One region of the Enterocloster lavalensis genome, then DNA from elsewhere that is predicted to be linked to it. Evidence: riboswitches for the same ligand, from Rfam matches in the RefSeq annotation. Region 1 holds a riboswitch; each other region holds the start of a gene.
What was found. A riboswitch is a leader RNA that binds a small molecule or an ion and turns the genes downstream of it on or off. The one in region 1 is predicted to bind thiamine pyrophosphate.
Positions count from the first base shown of each region.

Region 1 (7,071 bases):
ACATCTGGCGGAAAGCAATTTTCAAACGCACCCTAGCCTTTACGTGCGGGACGGGGCCTCCAGAATCTGTATCGACCGGGTGGAGAGCAAGCAGCTGTTGCGCCGGGTCATCACGGTGGGGGAACGGCTGCCCCTTCCCAACGGGGCCACGGGAAAGGTTCTGATGTCCGGCATGGAGGACCGGGAGCTTATGGAGCTTCTGGGAGAGGACTATGAGGCCGTGAAGCCCGACGTGGACAAGGTGCGCGAGCGGGGCTACTGGGTGTCCAACGGCGAGCGGGAGGTGGGGCTTTCGGCTATCGCGGCCCCGGTGTACAACGCTAAGGGGAAAATGATCGCCGCTATCTCCATTTCCGGGCCTACGGCCCGGATCATCGACGAGGAGCTGGCGGAAAAGGTACAGAGCGTGCTGGAATGCGCTGGGGACATTTCCCGGCAGATGGGATATTTTAAATGACAGACAGAGGGAGAACCGGCTGAGAAAGGCCGGTTCTCCCTCTGTTTTTTATTACATAATAAGCTTTTCTATGCCAGTTGTGCCAGCTATGGGAACGCATGGCGGTGGTAAGGAACCATGTCGCTGAAGCGACCTACCGCAGGCGGAATTCGTTCTTAATTTTATAGGGAAAAGATGTTGTGCGAAGATGGAATGACAAACAATATGACGGAATATAGTTGTTAATATAACGTAAGTTTGCTATAATGGAAAACAAAAGTTATATCAGAAAGCAGATCGCCACAAAGACACCGAACGGAACGTTCATAACCGCATGGCCCCGGGACCTGCTGTATCATGATAAATCGGGTTGGGAGTACTTAAACCGTCTGACGGGGCAAAATCCCTGTGCGTAGCCAGAATCCGCTATGGGGGCCATGGATATACGATGAGGATGGGAATCTGCTGGCGGCAAAGGGGGGAATGATCGCAAGGGAACTTTAAAGAAAAAGATAGGGGATGAATTCAGCAGAAAATATTTGAACAGCAATAAAATGACAGTAACCGGAACAGAGATTTTCTTATCACATCTGCGTGCGCCCTCCCTCTAAAAATGGGACTTGCAAAAAACAGGAGCTGTTGCTTATCCAGGATCTCAGAATGAATCGTTTAAGATCGTTGGAAATTGGAACAATCGTAACTGTTCAGCAGGTCTGCGCACTTGCTGCGCTGACCGTATGAAAACCTAAGCTTGCTGGCAAAAATCCCATCGACGAAGTCGATTTTAAATGGATTTTTGCTCGTATCTGTGAAGGTACTGAACAGATACGAACAATCATAAGGAAATAGCCGAAGCGCCGCAGAGTGAATCGCAGACCCGGATCTGACATTTGGTTCGCGTGTCTGCGCAAAAACGCTTTGGCACGGAGGAATCATATGAAAAATTGGAAGGTAATTCTGTTGGCAGCTTTGGTTTTGATGTGGATCGTGGATGCAAAACCATGGAGAGATGATTCTGATAAAGAGAGGACAGTTGCTCCCGCTGGGGAGAGCCGTTCTAAAACAGAAGAGAGGCAGGAACAGGAGCAAGAGGCCACTTATGTATGCCCTCGTTGCAATGGCTCAAAAGAATGCAGGGTATGCGACGGAAAAGGAACTTATTATAACAGTATCACAGGAGAAACAAAAGATTGTGCGGTGTGCAAGAGAAATCCGGGTGCTTGTCAGACTTGTGACGGAGCCGGAGTAATATCGGAATCCACGTATCTTGAAGTCATGGGAAACGAAAGCAAACGCGCGGCTAAACGGGAAGCGGAACCTACGGCTCCTCCATATGAAGAGGTAGTATTTTGTACGGCCTGCAGTTCAACAGGAATCTGTAAGATCTGTGGTGGATCGGGATACTACAGCAGCCAATATAATATGTCCTCTGTGTACCCTTGTTCGGCTTGTACGAACGGCACTCCGGAGGAGGTGGGAAAATGCCATATCTGCGGAGGAGATGGTATCCTTTATAATTGATATGTATATAAAATAGTTTATACAGATGACGGATACTGTAATGTGTTATAGAAAATTATGTAGATCAAAAGGAGAAAATCATATGAAGCAAATGTACGGAATCGTATCATTGGTGATAACGGCCACGGCCTGGGTGGTCGGTATTTTGTGTCTGATAGTTGTGGGAATGAAGTCTGATTCCAGTGAGATTTCATCCGGTATTGTGAATCTTTTTGTGTCGGGGGCGGTCGTGATTCCGGTGGCACTCAGCCTGGCTGCAATCGTTTTGGGGGCACTGTGTATTACGAAAAAACAGAAGTACCGCGCGCTGGCAGTTATTGGAATAATCCTAGCGTTGCCCTTTGTTTTATGGGGTGTCTTGTGGGGGATTAACTGTATGAACGGAATGTCCATAGAAGAGGGAGTAAGGGCATATCTGGAAGGGTTTGGGAAGAACCTTTGATAAAAAAGACAGATGGCAAGAAAATAGTGAGGGAATCCCGGATTGACAATGACAGTCGGTCCAGGATTCCTTTTTTGCGTAATAGGAGAGTACTCTATGATATAAAAAAGCTCTCTGGGCGAGAATGTACTGTTACAAGGAATTACGGCTGCGGAAAGGCCGCGTAGCGGTCGCATATTTCCCGGATCAGCTTCATGAAATCCTGGGTGTAAGAGGGGAAGATCTTGTCCTTGTGGTAAATCAGGGACAGGGGTTTCACCTGCTTGAAGTCCTTGGTGGGGAGCACATGGAGCCGGGAGCCGGAACCGCCCAGCTGGTTGAGCTGGTAGACGCCCGGCAAGCACATGGTCAGGCAGAAGCTGGCGGGGTAGTCCTCGGCGCAGAGCCGGTAATGGATATCGGGCTGGGTCAGCTCGTTTATGCAGTTTATAGTGGGGCCCCGCCTTTGCAGGTGGCGGTCCAGCATGATGTGTGGTTTAAAACCTCCGTGAAGGTGAGCAGGCCGCAGTCGGGCTCACCCAGCAGGCAGGCGGCGAAACCGTATCCAGACATCTGAACGGCCTTGAAACCGGCATTCTGGATCATGATCGCCGACAGACAATCATAAGCGCCCGGCATGACCAGGATTTCATTGGTACTGATTAATTCCTTGAGTGGGGTTGTTTTTTCATAAAGCGATACCTCCTGATATTTTTAATAGATGTACTAAAAGCGAGAATACAAATTTTCGCTACATGGAATTATTGTGTAAAAATTAGGTATACAAAAAAGTGAAATTAAGGGGGCTATAAAATGGTAATTTGTGTAAATGATATTCAAAACGAACAGGCAGGGGGATGAGAGAAACGAAATAATTTCTCGTATCCAGAGAGAATCTACCGGTACTGTGAGATGGACGCCGGAGTCAGGAATGAAAAGAACCGAGTGGAAATCCGGGTGCGGTTATTTGAAAATCCGGTTAGGCTGCTGTAGGAGCGGGGGAGGAAAAGAGGCAGATGAGTGGCTGATGGAGATAAGTAAAGGAGTTTTAAATGTTTTAAATGTTGAGACATTTCATCTTGACATTGAGTTAATGTAGTGCTATTCTAAACGACAATAGGGAGCTTGTGTAGCAGGCTGAGAGGAAGTAATCGAACTTCGACCGTTAGAACCTGATCGGGTAATGCCAGCGTAGGGAAATAGTGTGATTTGCAGTAGTTTACGATGCAAAAATCAAAATCCAGGCTGATGCGGCCTGGATTTTTTGTTGAATGCAATGGGCCACTGGCGCAGCCTGCAGGCACTGGTTGGCTGCCATGGCTCGGCGATGCAGCCCCCGCGTACCATTGCCAGCCTGCGATCCCCTGGCCTCCCCTGAAAACCCACAAAAGGAGCAAAAAATCATGAAAATCAACTCAAAGAAACTGGCCGTAAGCGCCATGCTGACGGCGGTAGCCGTGTCCCTTTCCACCTTTGCCGTCCCCATCGGCGCATCCAAATGTTTCCCCATCCAGCATCTGTGCAATGTGATGGCAGGAGTATTTTTAGGCCCCTGGTACGGCGTGGGCATGGCGTTCTGTACATCGCTGATCCGCAACCTCATGGGCACCGGAAGTCTGCTGGCCTTCCCGGGCAGTATGGTGGGCGCCTATCTGTGCGGCGTGCTCTACCGGCACAGCCATAAGCTGACGATGGCCTATGCAGGTGAGGTGTTCGGCACCGGAATCCTGGGCGCGATCATGTGTTTTCCCGTAGCGTCCATGCTCATGGGCAAGGAGGTAGCCGTGTTTTTCTATGTGATCCCGTTTCTGTCCAGCACCCTGTGCGGCACCGTGATCGCCGCCCTGCTGATCGGAGCGCTGTGCAAATCCGGGGCGTTTCAGCACCTTGGCCGTATTCTGGAGCATGACGGCGCGGTGACGGGGGAGAAAGCGCCTGGGAATCTGCGATAATTAAAAAAGAACTCAACCATAGTTTCGGGATCCCCACAGTCCAACCCCCATGTTGGAGATCCCGCTGCACCCCCCGCATACCAAAAACCACCGGAACATACTCCAACTAACACCGGGAAACCCCTGCCCCCTGTCATGATCCCGGGCAATCCCGAATATATCCTTAAATACCAAGACATTTTCCAATGATATCCCCGCAAAACTCCTGGGAAACGTGAATATGCACAAAAATACCCTGTAAATTTCCACCAATCTGCCGAAAAAGTGCGATCCCTCTTGCACTTTCCTCAAAAAGGTGTATAGTAAAAACAGAAATTAAAGCGTATTAACTTTTGGAGAAAAGAGGGGACTACATGGGAGAGAAGCAGCAGGTGAGCCTGGAGGACGTGGCGCGGTACTGCGGGTTGTCAACTGTGACGGTTTCCAGAGTCTTGAATCACTCGCCCAGCGTGCGGGAATACAACCGTCAGAAGGTCATGGAAGCCATCGAGGCGCTGGGATACATACCAAACGCGGCGGCCCGGACCCTGGCCCGGGGAACCACTGGAATCATCGGCATGATCACGCCGGGACTTCAGGACCCGTTTTTCAGCCAGATTGTCCAGGAAGTGAACAACGGCTTGATCAGCCACAATCTGTTTCTGGCCATTTCCATCACCGCCAACCAGGGCTGCGATTACATTTTACAGCAGCAGCGCGTGGACGGCATGATGCTGCTGGCGCCCGGCATGGAGGATGAGTTCGTCCCCCGTCTCAAGAGCCAGAAGGTGCCTTTTGTGGTGCTGGACAGCCAGAACCGGAACGCGGACTACAGTTGTATTCTGGTGGACAATTTCGACGGCGGCTATCAGGTGGGGCGGCATTTCCTCGACCTAGGACACCGGCGCGTCGGCTTTATCGGCGGCCCCAGGGAGCTGGTCAACAGCTCGGAGCGGGAACACGGGCTTCAGGCCGCCCTCGCCGGGGAAGGGCTTTCCGTTGTCCGCTCGGAGCGGGGCCAGTTCTGCTTTGCCGACGGCTACCGGATCATGACGGCCTGGATCGGGCAGGGCGTGGTGCCGCCTGCGATTTTCGCGGCCGACTGCAACCTGGCTCTGGGCGTGATCACGGCGCTGCGGGAGCACGGTTACCGGGTGCCCCAGGATGTTTCGGTCTGCGGATTCGACGACGAGCCAATGGCCCAGGAATACATTCCGGCCCTCACCATCGTGGCCCAGCCGGTTTCCGCGCTGGCGGAATGCGCCATTGAACAGCTGATGATCTGGATCGGCGGCGAACGGCCAAAGCAGCTGATCTACCGGCTGAAGCCCAAACTGGTGGTACGCGAATCCACGGCCCCATGGCGGGCAGATTGACATGGCTGAATATACAACGCATACGGATCACAAGCGTCATCCCGTGTAGCGAATCCTTCACAACGGTATGACGGTCAACCATACGGCGGCAGGCGGCGTTTTTTTAAAATGGATTACGCCTCCTGCCGCACCGAGAGAAAATAGCAAATCGCTATTTATTTTTAAGACCTAAAAGTTAATACGCTTTAATTTCTGGAAATAAACCCCAGAACAGCAGTGAAACAATCATTTATCATCAAACGACAGCCAAGCGGACCATCAGCAGCCCGCCTGACATAGAAAGGGAGGGAATGAACATGTCGGAAAAGCAAGGATTGAAAATAGCAATTATCGGTTCGGGGAGCACCTACACGCCGGAACTGATCGACGGATTTATCCGGCTTCGGGAGACGCTGCCGGTCCGCCAGTTCATGTTTATGGACATTGACGACCGGAAACGCACCATCGTGGGGGAGCTGTGCATCCGTATGCTCCGCGAGGAGAAAATGGACTCCGAGGCCATACTGACCGCCGATCTGGACGAAGCCGTCCGGGACGCGGATTACGTGATCACCCAGATCCGGGTGGGCAAACTTCCGGCCAGGATTCTGGATGAGACCATACCGCCAAAATACGGCCTGCTGGGCCAGGAGACCACCGGGATCGGCGGTTTTATGAAGGCCCAGAGAACCATCCCGGTGATGTGCCATATCGCGGACCGGGTGAGGGAGCTGGCGCCTGAGGCATTTATCATCAACTTTACAAACCCGTCGGGAATCATCACCGAGGCTGTGATGAAACACGGATTTAAGCGGATCATCGGGCTCTGCAACGTGCCCATCAATATGACCTCCAGCGTGCGGGAGCAGATCCCGGACGGGGAGCTCACCATGGACTACGTGGGGCTGAACCATTTGAGCTGGATCTACCACATCGAGCAGGACGGCCGGGATATTACAGAAGAGGCCATCCGCCAGGGCGTCAAGAGCGAGCGCATGAACAACATTCCGCCCTCTGACCTGGACCGGGAGATCACCGCGGTGGCCGGGGCCGTCTACTCCCCCTACCTGGAATATTTTTACGATCGGGAGCACAAGAAAAAGCACAATCTGGACAGCGGAAAATGCCGGGGCGAGGAGTGCATGGAGATCGAGGAACAACTGCTTGCCCTGTATTCTGAGAAAACCCTGTGCCGCAAGCCGGAGCTGTTAAATAAGCGGGGCGGCCACCGGTATTCGGAGGTGGCGGTGAACCTGGTTCACGACCTGTACAACAACACGGGAAATGTGAACATTGTCAACGTGAGGAATGGGGACACCCTGGATTTCCTGGAACCGGACGACGTCGTCGAGGTGGCCTGCGCCATCGACCGGGACGGCGCCCATCCGCTGCCCCTGAGGAAAATCG
Region 1 covers NZ_CP176637.1:3,509,508-3,516,578, forward strand. Annotated here, with positions in the region: gene ACK2JC_RS15690 (IclR family transcriptional regulator) at 1-457, shown strand, start outside; gene ACK2JC_RS15695 (hypothetical protein) at 1,373-1,957, shown strand; gene ACK2JC_RS15700 (hypothetical protein) at 2,040-2,399, shown strand; gene ACK2JC_RS15705 (hypothetical protein) at 2,542-2,865, opposite strand; gene ACK2JC_RS15710 (isocitrate lyase/phosphoenolpyruvate mutase family protein) at 2,826-3,017, opposite strand; gene ACK2JC_RS15715 (hypothetical protein) at 3,310-3,477, shown strand; TPP riboswitch at 3,487-3,594, shown strand; gene thiW (energy coupling factor transporter S component ThiW) at 3,782-4,330, shown strand; gene ACK2JC_RS15725 (LacI family DNA-binding transcriptional regulator) at 4,684-5,685, shown strand; gene ACK2JC_RS15730 (6-phospho-beta-glucosidase) at 5,982-7,071, shown strand, end outside.

Region 2 (7,071 bases), 2.7 Mb from region 1:
CCTGCCGGAGAAGGAGTACCGCAAGATCGGAAAGAATATCTGGGTACACAGAACCGCCAGAATGGCTCCCACCATCGCGCTGGGCGGACCGGCCATCATCTGCGCCGGAGCCGACATCCGTCAGGCGGCGTTCCTGCGCGGCCGCATCATCGTGGGCGAGCGCTGCGTTGTGGGCAACTCCTGCGAGTTAAAGAACGTGATTCTCTTTGACGGCGTTCAGGTTCCCCACTACAACTACGTGGGCGACTCCATTCTGGGCTACAAGGCTCACATGGGAGCCGGTTCCATCACGTCCAACGTGAAGTCCGACAAGACCCTGGTGATGGTTCACGCCGAGGAAGGCGACCAGGAGACCGGCTTGAAGAAGTTCGGCGCCATGCTGGGCGACGGCGTGGAGGTGGGCTGCAACAGCGTGCTCAATCCCGGCACCGTGATCGGCCGCAACACCAATGTATATCCCTTATCCAGCGTGCGCGGCTGCGTTCCGGCGAATTCCATTTATAAGGCCAAGGACGACATCGTGACCAAGGAAGTGCGCGAGGTGGAGGAAGCTCCTGCTCCGGAGATTCCGGAGGCTGAGAAGGGCAAGAAGGGCTTAAAGGTTGTAAAGTAAAATGTGATAAAATCCCCCGGGAGCGGCCGTGTCAGGCGGTTCCCGGGGGATTTTGACTTGTATATAAGTTTGCCGGATAAAGCGGGCCGCGGGTACATCCCGCGGCCCGATGGCTGTATGCCCGGCTTTTGACAGCCTGGGCTTCAATTTATTTCGTGCCGAAAATGCGGTCGCCGGCATCGCCCAGACCAGGGCAGATGTAAGCGTTCTCGTTCAGGCAGCGGTCCAGATGGCCGATGTAAATCTGCACGTCCGGATGAGCCTCGTGGAGCCGTTTTAAGCCTTCGGGAGCAGCGATGATGGACATGAACTTGATCCGCTTACCGCCGTGCTCCTTGATGAAATCCACGGCAGCCACGCCGGACCCGCCCGTAGCCAGCATGGGATCGGTGACGATGATGGTGCGCTGCTCGATGGGATTGGGAAGCTTGCAGTAATACTCGTGGGGCTCGTGGGTTACCTCATCGCGGTAAAGTCCGATGTGTCCGACCTTGGCGCTGGGAACCAGGGCCAGGATACCGTTCACCATGCCCAGGCCTGCGCGGAGGATGGGCACCACGGCAAGCTTGCGGCCGGCGATCATGGGAGTCTCACAGGTCTCAATGGGGGTTTCCACGGTTACGTCCTCCACCGGGAGATCGCGCAGGGCCTCGTAGCCCATCAGCATGGCGATCTCCTCGATCAGGGCGCGGAACTCGTTGGTGCCGGTGTTCTTGTTGCGCAGAATGGAAATCTTGTGCTGGATTAACGGGTGGTCAAAGATCATTACGTTTTCCATGATAATAACTGCTCCTTTGTCTGTTAGAATTATAACTATTATAGCTCAGGCATAATCAGATGGCAACCTATTTGGTGGAAGGATCAAAGGTTACAATGACATAATCGCCCAGGGCGTGGGGAACCGGGAGAGAAAAGCAGACGGTTCCGCGCTTTTCATAGCTGAAGGACTCCGGCCACTTGTCCGCCGAGGCCAGGGGGAAGTCCGCGTTGTTGAAGATTTCGGTCAGCTGTTCCAGGGTCAGGGTGCTGCGGTACTCCAGCACCGCCTTGGCCTCCTCGGCCGACAGCCCGGCGAACTCCACGTCGTCGCTAAGCACGTAACCCGCCATGGTGTAGGCGTCGGTGAAATCACTGAAGCCCAGATCCAGCGCCTGGCTCAAATTCACGGTGTTGGCGTAAAACACGTTCACGGGGTGGGCCGCTCCCTCCGCCGAATAGGTTCCGGTGTAGGTGGCGGTCAGACGCTTGCGGTCTACTGAGATAACCTCGCACTTGACGGACAGAGCATCCTTGCTCTCGTCCACACCCACGGCCTTGATATAGGAGAGGGCGTTGTTTTTGAGAAGCTCGTTGACCTTGGCCTGCATATTGGCATCGTCCATCTTATCCACGACCGGATATTGGATCGACACCTTGCCGTTTGTGTAGGTCTCCAGGGTGGCCGTCACGCTGGTGGCGGTTCCCGCGTCGTCGGGCGCTTTTTCCGCCGCAGTGGGGGCCTCGGTGGTGACCGCCTGGGTGGTGGGAGCCATGGTCTCAGTGGGGGCTTCCGTGTGAATGGTGGAGATATCCAGCTTGTCCGGGGTTTTCTGCAAGGTCAGGCCGATGGCCACGCCTCCGATGACAATGGCAGCCGCAGCTGCTCCGATCAAAACTTTCTGGGGTGTATTCATATGTAATCCTCCTTTTCTTTCGCAGGGCCTGACGCGTACGGCGCAGGGTTTGACTCTATTATTCTATAGTATATTAAACATTCATGGACGGATTTTGAAGAAAAACTTACAAATTCTCTAAGATGTTTTGCCGTCCCCTGTAAGATGATATCATTGTTCCGCCGGAAGATCAAGGAGAACGGCGGACCGGCCTATAAGTTTTCTCCTATGATTTACATAAACATATTTGTAATTGCAATCAATTTGCCCTTATGTTATGATCCCATTAACGGAATATTCACGGCGAATTTACAAAAAATATATAATCTTTATACATATTTTATATTCGCCTGCTATTCTGAACTGCATCTAACGAAAATTATATTTATGGAGGGGAAATTTATGTCTGAAGAAACAAAAGTAGTAAAACCCTATGGACTCCAGTGGTGGCTTTGCGGCGCGATCATGCTCATTGTCATTGCGGCGGCGGCGACCGGCGCACTGTCAACGGATCTGGCCGGTTCCTTTGCACTGATGCTGTCCATCGGTATCCTTTGCAATGAGATCGGCGAGCGCATTCCGTTCTGGAACAGCTATGTGGGCGGCGGCCTGGTGCTGGCATTCCTGGTATCCGCGTTCCTGTTCACCTACAACATAATTCCGCAGAAATACGCGGACGCCATGGTCATGGTGATGGACGAGGCGGACTTCCTGTCCTTCTTTATCATCTTCCTGATCACCGGTTCCATTCTGGCTCTGGACCGCAAGCTCCTGATCCGTTCCTTCGCAGGTTACATCCCCGCGATCTTCGGCGGCCTGCTGGGCGCCGGCGTGTTGGGAATCCTGGCCGGACTGATCTTTGGGGTTTCCCCCACCAACGTTATGTTAAAGTATGTGCTTCCCGTTATGGGCGGCGGAAATGGCGCAGGCGCGGTGCCGTTAAGCCAGATTTATGAGACCGTCACCGGCGACGCGGCGGCCAACTACTATTCCTTTGCCATCACGATTCTGACCATCGCCAACATTTTCGCCATCCTGACCGCCGCTATCCTGCGCAAGGTTGGCGAGATGAAGCCCAGCTGGACCGGCAACGGTACCAATCTGATCCGCAAGGGCGGCGATTTTGCCACTGAGGACAAGAAGGTAAAAGTTTCCATGAAGGATTTGGGCGGCGCATTCTTCCTGGCCGTAGGTTTCTACGCTCTGGGCAGACTGTTTGCCAAGGCTCTGCTTCCCACCATCGGCGGCGTTGCCATCCATCAGTTCGCTTACATGATCATTTTCGTGGCCATCGTTGCTGCTGCCGGCATTGTGCCGGACAACATCCGCGCTGCCGCCAAGAAGCTGCAGTCCTTCTTCACCGCAAACCTGATCCTGATCATCATGGTAGGCGTGGGCGTTGACACCAACATCATTGAGCTGGCCAAGGCCATCACCCCCGGCAACGTGGTTATCGCTCTGGCGATCGTAATCGGCGCCATCATCGGCTCCGCAATCGTAGGTTACCTGGTAGGATTCTTCCCCATCGACTCCGCCATCACCGCAGGCCTCTGCATGGCCAACCGCGGTGGCTCCGGCGACCTGGCTGTTCTGGGCGCTGCCAAGAGAATGGGCCTGATCGCATACGCACAGCTTTCCTCCCGTCTGGGCGGCGGTATCGTGCTGATCATCGGAAGTATCCTCTTTGGGGCTTTCCTGAAATAATAAGACTGAATCATGTTGTAAAAGGCGCTCTGCGGCGGTTATATGCCCCGCGGGGCGCTTCTTTATAGAAGCGGAAGGTGATGCAGGGGGACTGCACTGGAATAAAACCATTGACGAACCGCCCATCTTGTAGTATGCTGATTACCGGAAAATAAAAGGGGTGCTGGAGCGATCCGGCTGAGACGAGGCGAGTCCCCGAACCCTGGAAGCTGATCTGGATAATGCCAGCGTAGTCACTGTTAAGGCCCTGCCTGTAACCGCCTGCCCGGAGATTTATCCGGGCAGGCTTTTTACATTACAATCATCTGAAATAGAAGAGGAGAGTCAACCATGAATGCAAGCGTAGCGATCCAGTCTCTGCCGAAGGCGGACAATAACGAGGAACTGATCCGTATTGTGGACGAGGTCATTGCCTATATTAAGAGTACGGGCCTCAATTATTACGTGGGACCCTTTGAGACCACCATTGAAGGCGATTACGACGAACTGATGGACATTGTGAAGGAATGCCAGCACATTGCCGTGCGGGCTGGCGCGCCGTCCGTGGCCGCCTACATCAAGGTTTCCTATCATCCGGAGGGAGATGTGCTGACCATTGAAAAGAAAGTCACCAAACATCACAAGTAAACTGTGGTCCTGCTCCGCGGTCCTGGCCGTTCTGATTCTGTGGCAGGCCCTGACAGGTTTTGGAATTGTGGAAGGCTTTATGCTGCCCTCGCCGAACGCCGTGGCGAGGGCCTTTGTGCAGGAATTTCCCGCTCTCATGGGACACGCCAGGATCACTCTGTCGGAGGCATTTCTGGGCCTGGCGCTGGGAATTCTGACCGGATTTGTGATGGCGGTGCTGATGGACCGGTTTGACCGGCTCTATCAGGCATTCTATCCGTTAATCGTGCTGACCCAGACCGTCCCGGCGGTGGCTATCGCGCCCCTTCTGGTGCTGTGGTTCGGCTACGAGATGGCCCCAAAGGTGATCCTGATCGTGATCACCACCTTTTTCCCGATCACCGTGGGCCTGCTCACCGGTTTCCGGTCCGCTGACCCGGACGCGGTGAACCTGCTGCGGGCCATGGGGGCGGGGCGGGGACAGATTTTCTTCTACATCAAGCTCCCCGGCGCCCTGGGACAGTTCTTTTCAAGCCTGCGAATCTCCGCCTCCTACGCGGTGGTGGGTGCCGTGATCGCGGAGTGGCTGGGAGGCTTCGGCGGGCTGGGCGTCTACATGACGCGGGTGAAAAAGGCCTTTGCCTTCGATAAAATGTTTGCCGTGATTATTTTGATCTCGGCCATCAGCCTGCTGCTCATGTGGGCGGTGGAGCGTTTACAGAAAAAATGCATGCCCTGGGAGAATTCCAATCGGGATTGACGGCCTGGGACATGGGACTGAGGAGGAAGCAGATGATAAGACAGCGTTGGATTGCCGCCGCTGTGGCCGCTGCGGTCATAGGTATGAACCTGACCGGCTGCAGCGCGGGCGGCAGAGCGAAACAGGATGAGACACAGCCAGGCGGGACAGGTTTAGCCGGCTCTGAGACGGACATGGAGTCCGGAAGCTTAAAGGAGATCACATTTGTGCTGGACTGGACTCCAAATACCAATCACACCGGACTTTATGTGGCCCGGGAGAAGGGGTATTTTAAAGAAGAAGGACTGGATGTGAAGATTGTCCAGCCGCCGGAGGACGGGGCAGTGGTGTTGGTGGCCTCGGGAAAGGCGCAGTTTGGAATGTCCTTCCAGGACAGTCTGGCCCCCGCAGTGGCCGGGGAGAGTGCTATGCCGGTGACTGCGGTAGCCGCCGTGATCCAGCACAATACCTCAGGCATCGTTTCCCGCAAGGGGGAGGGCATGGACCGGCCGAAAGGCATGGAGGGAAAGACCTACGCCACCTGGGAGATGCCCATCGAGAAGGCCATGGTGAAAAATGTGGTGGAGTCCGACGGAGGAGATTTCGGCAAGGTGAAACTGGTGCCCAGCACGGTGACGGACGAGGTCTCCGCCCTGAGAACGAAATCCGTGGATTCCATCTGGATTTTTTATGCCTGGGCCGGCGTGAAGATGGAGCTGGAAGGGCTGGACACCGACTATTTTGCATTTGCGGACTTAAACCCGGCGTTCGACTATTATACGCCGGTGATCATTGCAAACAATCCGTTTTTGGAAACCGACGGCGAAACGGCCAGAGCCTTTTTGCGTGCCGTGAGCCGGGGGTATGAGGATGCGGTCAAAAATCCCCGGGAGGCCGCAGAAATTCTCTTCGCGGCGGCCCCTGAGCTGGATCCCGAGCTGGTGGCGGCCAGCCAGGAATACCTGGCGGACAAGTATCAGGCGGATGCGGCACAGTGGGGTTACATCGATCCGGCCCGCTGGAACGCGTTCTACGGCTGGCTGAATGAGAATCAACTGTTGGATACGCAGATTCCGGAAAACGCCGGTTTTTCCAACGACTATCTGCCGCAGTGAGGGAGGAAACCCAATGGAGAAGCTGAAGGTTCTGGGCGTGAGCAAATCCTTTGACGGAGAGAGCGTGATACAGGACATCCATATAGAACTTCAGGAGGGGGAGCTCGTCTCCCTCCTGGGGATCAGCGGCGGCGGAAAGACCACACTGTTCAATGTAATCGCAGGCTTAAGCCTGCCCGATCAGGGGCAGGTGCTTTTGGACGGAAGGGATATCACCGGCCGCCCGGGAAATGTGAGTTACATGCTTCAGAAGGATCTGCTGCTGCCGTACCGGACCATCGTGGACAATGTGGCCCTTCCACTGCTCATCAAGGGCGCGGGCAAGAAGGAGGCGCGTGAGAAGGCGTCCGCCTATTTCAGTCAGTTTGGACTGGAGGGAACGGAGATGAAGTATCCGGGCCAGCTCTCCGGCGGTATGCGCCAGCGGGCGGCCCTGCTGCGGACTTATCTGTTTTCCGCGGACGTGGCGCTGTTGGACGAGCCATTTTCGGCGCTGGACATGCTGACCAAGGGGGCGGTGCACAGCTGGTATCTGGATGTGATGGAGCGCATCCGCCTGTCCACCCTGTTTATCACCCACGACATTGACGAGGCCATATTGCTGTCGGACCGGATCTATCTGCTCACCGGCAAGCCGGGACG
Region 2 covers NZ_CP176637.1:6,257,645-6,264,715, forward strand. Annotated here, with positions in the region: gene ACK2JC_RS28105 (UDP-N-acetylglucosamine pyrophosphorylase) at 1-613, shown strand, start outside; gene upp (uracil phosphoribosyltransferase) at 762-1,391, opposite strand; gene ACK2JC_RS28115 (hypothetical protein) at 1,459-2,286, opposite strand; gene ACK2JC_RS28120 (2-hydroxycarboxylate transporter family protein) at 2,668-3,969, shown strand; TPP riboswitch at 4,117-4,223, shown strand; gene ACK2JC_RS28125 (MTH1187 family thiamine-binding protein) at 4,300-4,596, shown strand; gene ACK2JC_RS28130 (ABC transporter permease) at 4,565-5,335, shown strand; gene ACK2JC_RS28135 (ABC transporter substrate-binding protein) at 5,509-6,429, shown strand; gene ACK2JC_RS28140 (ABC transporter ATP-binding protein) at 6,443-7,071, shown strand, end outside.
Region 2: it holds a riboswitch for thiamine pyrophosphate, as region 1 does, so the genes downstream of both, ACK2JC_RS28125 (MTH1187 family thiamine-binding protein) here and thiW (energy coupling factor transporter S component ThiW) in region 1, are expected to answer to the same signal.

Region 3 (7,071 bases), 2.0 Mb from region 1:
GCAATGAGATGAAATGGTTTGAGAAGCATCCGATGAGTATGATTGTGGTGGGGATTCTGGGAGTCTCACTCTCGGCAATATTTGTAAAATATTCCCAGGCCCCTTCGGTGGTGACGGCCGCCTACCGGCTGTTGTGGACCGTGGCGCTGATGCTGCCCATGGTATTTGGGAGCCGGAACTTCCGCAAGGAACTGGCGGCGGCGGACCGGCGGACCGTGGTTCTGTGCGCGGTCAGCGGGATTTTCCTGGCCCTGCATTTCACGGCGTGGTTTGAGTCCCTGAACCAGACGTCGGTGGCCAGCTCCACGGCGATTGTGTGCACGGAGGTGATCTGGGTGGCCCTGGGATTTCTGGCGGTGCTGGGAGGCCGGATTCCGAAAATGGCGGCTGCCAGCATCGCGGTCACCGTGGCGGGCAGTCTGATGATCGCCTTGTCGGATTACTCCGCCGGAGGGAACCATCTGTGGGGCGACGCCCTGGCCCTGGCGGCTGCCATGTTCTCCGCGGTGTACACCCTGATCGGGCGGCAGGTCCGGCGGGGGATGAGCACCACGGTTTACACCTTCATCGTCTATGTGTTCTGCGCGCTTTCCCTGTGCGGGGCCACGTTTTTTTCCGGACAGAGCCTGACCGGGCATGGGATGAGCTCCGTGGTGGTGGGACTGCTGTTGGCGGTGTTTTCCACCTTACTGGGGCACAGCATTTTCAGCTGGTGCCTGAAGTATTTTTCGCCCTCCTTTGTCTCAGCCTCCAAGCTGTGCGAGCCGGTGGCGGCCTCCCTGTTCGCTATGATGCTGTTTGGGGAAATCCCGGCCGCGCTTCAGGTGGCGGGCGGTCTGGTGACGGTGGGCGGCGTGCTTTTGTACTCCCGGGTGGAGTCCGGGCAGGCGGGCCGCCGGGCCGCGGAGAAAGAGGCGGCCAGAGCCTGATGAAATAACAGTATTTAAAACAGGATAATTCAGGGTATCCGGTTTTCCAGCCGTCCTGACCTGTTACAAATATATCATTAAAGAAAGAGGGATAAGGGAATGGCAAAGGTGATAACACTTGGGGAGACGATGGTGTGCTTTTCGCCGGATTCGGCCGCGCCGCTGCGCTATGTGAGCAGCTTTCACCCGCGGATCGCCGGGGCGGAGAGCAACCTGGCGGTGGGACTGGCCAAGCTGGGGCACGAGGTGCTGTGGATCAGCCGGCTGGGGGAGGACGAGTTTGGCCACTATGTTCAGAATATGATCCGCTCCGAGGGCGTGGACACCCGGGCGGTGCGCTTTGACGAGGCCAACCCCACGGGGATCATGTTCAAGGAGACCAGCCGGGGAGAGACGGCGGTTTACTATTACCGGAAACACTCCGCGGCCAGCGCCATGGAGCCGGAGGACCTGGATGAAAGCCTGTTTGAGGAGGCCGAGATTCTGCACATCACGGGGATCACGCCGGTCCTGTCGGAGAGCTGCCGCCGGACCGTGGAGCGCGCGGTGGAGCTGGCAAAACGCCACGGGGTGCGGATCAGCTTTGACCCAAACATCCGCCGCAAGCTCTGGGGAGACCGGGATTACGCGCCTATGCTGAGGGATTTTTGCCGGGAGAGCCAGATCCTGCTCATGGGACTGGACGAGGCGAAGGTTCTGTACGGCGGGGAGAGTCCGGAGGAAATCTTTGCGGCCGTGTACGGGGACGGAGCGGTCCAGCTGGCGGTTTTAAAGGACGGCGGAAACGGCGCGTGGGCCTCCGACGGAAAACAGATTCTGTATCTGGAGCCCTGGCCCTGCCGGCCGGTGGACCCCATCGGGGCGGGAGACGCCTTTAACGCCGCGTTTCTGGCCGGGGTTTTGGAGGGCTGCGACCTTCAGACCTGCGGACGCATGGGCGCAGTGGCCGGAGCCATGGCCACGGAGACGGACGGGGACACGGAAGGGTACCCGGACCGGAGAAAGCTGCAGCGGATTCTGGAGAACCGCGCGCAGATTTACCGTTAAAACCTGAAAATGGAGTTTACGGCGTAAGCCGTTTGTTGTGGCAGAAAGGAGAAGAGAAATTTATGGATATGCGGGAAGTATTTGCGGAGCGCCCGGTGCTGGCGATCATGCGGAACGTGGCCCTTGAGGACACTCTGGACTATGCCGGGGCCGTGGTGGCCGGTGGGGTGAAGATTTTTGAGGTGGCGCTTAACTCGGTACATGGATATGAGCAGATCGCCATGCTTCGGAAGGAATTCGGGGAGGACGTGATGATCGGCGCGGGCACGGCCATCACACCGGAGCGGGCTGAAAAGGCGCTGGAGGCTGGAGCCGGATTTTTGCTGACCCCGTCCACCCAGGCGGAGATGCTGGAGTGGTGCCGGGAGCAAAAGGTGCCGTTTCTGCCGGGGGCGCTGACGCCCTCCGACGTGGCCATGTGCGTGAACCACGGCTACCACACCATGAAGCTGTTCCCGGCCGGGGATATGCCCATGTCCTATATCAAGAGCCTGAAAGGCCCCTTTGACGACACGGAGTACGTGGCCATCGGCGGCGTGAGCGCGGACAACATTGAAGAGTTCTTCCGCCGGGGCTATCTGGGCGCGGGCCTGGGCAGCAATATTATGCCAAAGGAAGCGGTTAAGGCTAAGGACTGGAAGGCCTGCGCCGCCTATGTGGCGGAGCTGGTGAAACGGGCCAACGCGGGCAGGGCGGCTTACAAGGGCTGAGTGTTGGCTGTTCTGAAATTGTCAAAAGGAGAAGGAAAAATCGATGAAGATCAAGTCAGTGAACACATATCTGGTGCGTCCCCGCTGGGGATTTGTGGAAATTTGTACGGACGACGGTCTGTGCGGCTGGGGGGAGGCCGTGCTGGAGGGCCATGCGGCCACGGTACAGGCCTGCGTGGAGGAGATGAGCGAGTACCTGATCGGGGCCGATCCCAGACGGATTGAGGATATCTGGACCACCCTGTACCGGGCTGGATTTTACAGGGGCGGCGGCGTGCTGATGAGCGCCATCGCGGGTATCGACCAGGCGCTGTGGGATATCAAGGGCAAATATTTTAACGCGCCGGTGTACGAGCTCATGGGCGGAGCCTGCCGGGACCGCATGCGGGTTTACAGCTGGGTGGGCGGCGACCGTCCCACGGACGTGGGCGCGACCGCAAAGGAGCGAAAGGACGCCGGGTTCACGGCGGTGAAGATGAACGCCACCGAGGAATTGCAGTATATCGACAGCTACGAGAAGGTGGACCAGGTGCTGGAGCGGGTAGCCGCCATCCGGGAGTCCTGCGGCAAGTATTTCGGCATCGCGGTGGATTTCCACGGCCGGGTGCACAAGCCCATGGCCAAGATACTGGCGAAGAAGCTGGAGGAGTTCGATCCCATGTTCCTGGAGGAGCCGGTGCTCTGCGAGTATATGGAGCTGTTTAAGGAGATCGCGGACTGCTGCAACATCCCCATCGCCACCGGCGAGCGTCTGTTCACAAAATATGATTTCAAGCGCCTGTTTGCCAGCGGCGGAGTGGATATTATCCAGCCAGACCTTTCCCACGCGGGCGGAATCACCGAGGTGAAGAAGATCGCGGCCATGGCCGAGGCCCACGACGTGGCGCTGGCTCCCCACTGCCCCTTAGGCCCCATCGCCCTTGCCTCCTGTTTGCAGGTGGACGCCACCAGCTACAACGCGGTGATCCAGGAGCAGAGCATGGGCATCCACTACAATGTGGGCAAGTCTGTTCTGGACTATGTGAAGAACAAGGAGGACTTCGCGTTCGTGGACGGCTATGTCCGGCTGCCGGTAAAGCCCGGTATCGGCGTGGAGGTCAACCGGGAGCTGGTGCTGGAGGAAAACCGCACGCCCCACAGCTGGAAAAATCCCGTGTGGCGCCACCGGGACGGCTCCATCGCGGAGTGGTGACGGGGGCCTGTACCCGGGAGCGCGGCGCCGTGGTTGCGCGGCGTCCATCCGGTGGCCTTCGGCGTTATTTCTCCGGCGGTATTCCGGCGGCATTTGTCAAAAAATGCTTGAATAATCTGCAAACCAGTGTATAATAGAGTTCGTAAAATCAAAAAGCGGGGAGCTCACAGTAGTGGGCTGAGAGGAAGCTGAGACTGCTTCGACCCTTAACCTGATTTGGATAATGCCAACGTAGGGAACCATAGCCACTTGTATCATATCGCTGTGATGCTGCCTTTCATTGGTTGCATCGCAGCTTTTTTATTGGATGCAATGGACCGATGGTCCGCCAGCGCGGCCGGAGAGAAAGAGGAGGAAACACAATGTTTAAAACCTGTCTGGAAAATGTGAGGAACACGGTACCCCTGATTCACAATATCACCAACTATGTCACGGTCAACGACGTGGCTAATGTGCTGTTAGCATGCGGCGCAAGTCCCATTATGGCCGACGACGAGGGGGAAGTGGAGGAGATCACCGCCATCTGCAGCGGCCTCAACATCAACATCGGCACCCTGAACAGCCGCACCATTCCGTCCATGCTGAAGGCGGGGAAGGCGGCGCAGGCCCTGAACCACCCGGTGGTTCTGGACCCGGTGGGAGCGGGGGCCAGCACCCTGCGCACCGAGACGGCCAGAAGGTTGATAAGGGAGATCCGGTTCACCGTTGTCCGCGGCAATATGTCTGAGATCAAGACGCTGGCAGCGGGCAGCGGCAACACCCGGGGGGTGGACGCCAGCGTGGAGGACGTGGTGACGGAGGACAATCTGGAATCCGCAATCGCCTTTGTGAAGGATCTCTCCGCCAGAGACGGGGCCATTGTGGCCGTGACGGGGGCCATCGATCTGGTGGCGGACGCTGAGCGCTGCTATGTGATCCGCAACGGCCGCCCGGAGATGGGAAAGGTCACCGGGACCGGCTGCCAGCTGTCCGCCCTTACGGCTGCCTACGTGGCGGCAAATCCCGGCAACTGTCTGGAGGCCGCGGCTGCCGCGGTCTGCCTGATGGGGCTGGCCGGGGAGATCGGTTTTTCGCGTATGGCGCCTGGGGACGGCAACGCCGCTTACCGCAGCCGCATCATCGACGCGATCTGTAATATGGACGGCCGGGAGCTGGAAAGGGGGGCAAAATATGAGGTGCGATAAAAAGGATTTGCTGTTGTACGCGGTGACGGACCGCAGCTGGTTAAACGGGGCCACGCTGTATGAGCAGGTGGAGGCGGCCCTCCGGGGAGGAGCCACCTTTATCCAGCTGCGGGAGAAGGCGCTGGACCAGGAGCATTTTCTGGCCGAGGCCAGGGAGCTAAAGACGCTCTGCAGGCGCTTTGGGGTACCGTTTCTGATCAACGACAACGTCGAGATCGCAGCCGCGGTGGACGCGGACGGCGTCCATGTGGGCCAGAGCGACATGGAGGCCGGGGATGTGCGCGCCAGGCTTGGCGCAGACAAGATCATCGGCGTTTCCGCCCAAACGGTGGAACAGGCGCTGCTGGCGCAACAGCGGGGCGCGGACTACCTGGGGGTGGGAGCTGTGTTTCCCACCGGAACCAAGCAGGACGCCACGGACGTCCCCTATGAGACGCTGCGGGACATCTGCCGCGCGGTGGACATCCCGGTGATCGCCATCGGCGGGATCAACCGCGGAAACGTGGGGATGTTGGCGGGCAGCGGAATCTGCGGCGTGGCCGTGGTCAGCGCTATTTTCGCCCAGAAGCAGATCGAAGCCGCCACCGCGGACTTAAAAGCGGCGGTGGAGCAGATGGTGAACACATGATTGCCGGGGCCATTTTCGACGCGGACGGCACGCTGCTTGACTCCATGCCCATCTGGGACAACGCCGCGGCCCTGTATCTGGAGGGATTGGGGTATGTCCCGGAGCCGGGGCTGGGGAGAATTCTCTATCCTATGTCCATGGCCGAAGGCGCGGATTACCTGATCGCCCGCTACGGCCTGTCCCAGAGCCGGGAGGAGATCATTTGCGGCGTCAGCGCTGCGATTGAGGACTTTTATTTCCACCGGGTCCAGCCCAAAGCCGGGCTGGAGGCGTTTTTGCGGCAGCTGCAGGAGCGCGGGATTCCCATGGCGGTCGCCACCTCCAGCGACCGGCGGCTGGTGGAGGCAGCCTTAAAACGGCTGGGGCTGCTGTCGCGGTTTAAGGGCATTTTCACCTGCGCCCAGGCGGGGGCGGGTAAATCCAGGCCCGACGTGTACCACCTGGCGAACCGCAGCCTGGGCGGACCCAAACCGCAGTCCGTCTGGGTCTTTGAGGATGCGTTTTTTGCCGCCTCCACCGCCGGGCGCGCGGGGTACCGGGTAGCCGTGGTCCGCGACCCGTCCGCGGATGGGGACCGGGAACAGCTGGAACAGCTGGCGGATTACGCCATGGAGGATTTTACGGATTTCAACGGCTTTTACCAACAGGCCTTGAAATAGAACAACAGACCGGCGGCAGATTGGGGGCACCACCTTCTGTCGCCAGGAGCGCGGCGGACATCGGCGCGCTCTGACAAAATTAATGCGAAGGGAGAACAAAATGAACACAGCATTAACAATCGCTGGAAGCGATTCCAGCGGAGGCGCCGGCATCCAGGCAGATATCAAGACCATGACCGCTCACGGGGTATACGCCATGAGCGCGGTCACGGCCCTGACGGCCCAGAATACCACCGGCGTAACAGGGATTATGGAGGTAACTCCGGAATTTTTAAGGGAACAGATCGACGATATTTTCACGGATATCTACCCGGATGCAGTTAAAATCGGTATGGTTTCCTCCAGCCGTCTGATCGAGGTGATCACAGAGCGGCTGGCCCACTACGGGGCCGCAAATATTGTGGTGGACCCGGTGATGGTGGCCACCAGCGGCGCCCGCCTCATCGGGGAGGAGGCCGTGGAGACGCTGAAGGAAAGGCTGCTGCCCATGGCAACAGTGCTGACGCCCAATATCCCGGAGGCGGAGGTGCTTTCCGGCATGGACGTGCGCACGGCGGAGGACATGGAGCGGGCGGCGGCTTTGATCGGGAATACATACGGCTGCGCCGTTCTGGTCAAAGGCGGCCATCAGCTCAACGATGCCAACGACCTGCTGTACCGCGACGGCCGTCTCAAATGGTTCCGGGGAAAACGCATCCACAACCCCAACACCCACGGAACCG
Region 3 covers NZ_CP176637.1:1,547,851-1,554,921, reverse strand. Annotated here, with positions in the region: gene ACK2JC_RS06855 (DMT family transporter) at 9-929, shown strand; gene ACK2JC_RS06850 (sugar kinase) at 1,029-1,976, shown strand; gene ACK2JC_RS06845 (bifunctional 4-hydroxy-2-oxoglutarate aldolase/2-dehydro-3-deoxy-phosphogluconate aldolase) at 2,039-2,686, shown strand; gene dgoD (galactonate dehydratase) at 2,730-3,878, shown strand; TPP riboswitch at 4,025-4,134, shown strand; gene thiM (hydroxyethylthiazole kinase) at 4,241-5,062, shown strand; gene thiE (thiamine phosphate synthase) at 5,049-5,690, shown strand; gene ACK2JC_RS06825 (HAD family phosphatase) at 5,687-6,349, shown strand; gene thiD (bifunctional hydroxymethylpyrimidine kinase/phosphomethylpyrimidine kinase) at 6,450-7,071, shown strand, end outside.
Region 3: it holds a riboswitch for thiamine pyrophosphate, as region 1 does, so the genes downstream of both, thiM (hydroxyethylthiazole kinase) here and thiW (energy coupling factor transporter S component ThiW) in region 1, are expected to answer to the same signal.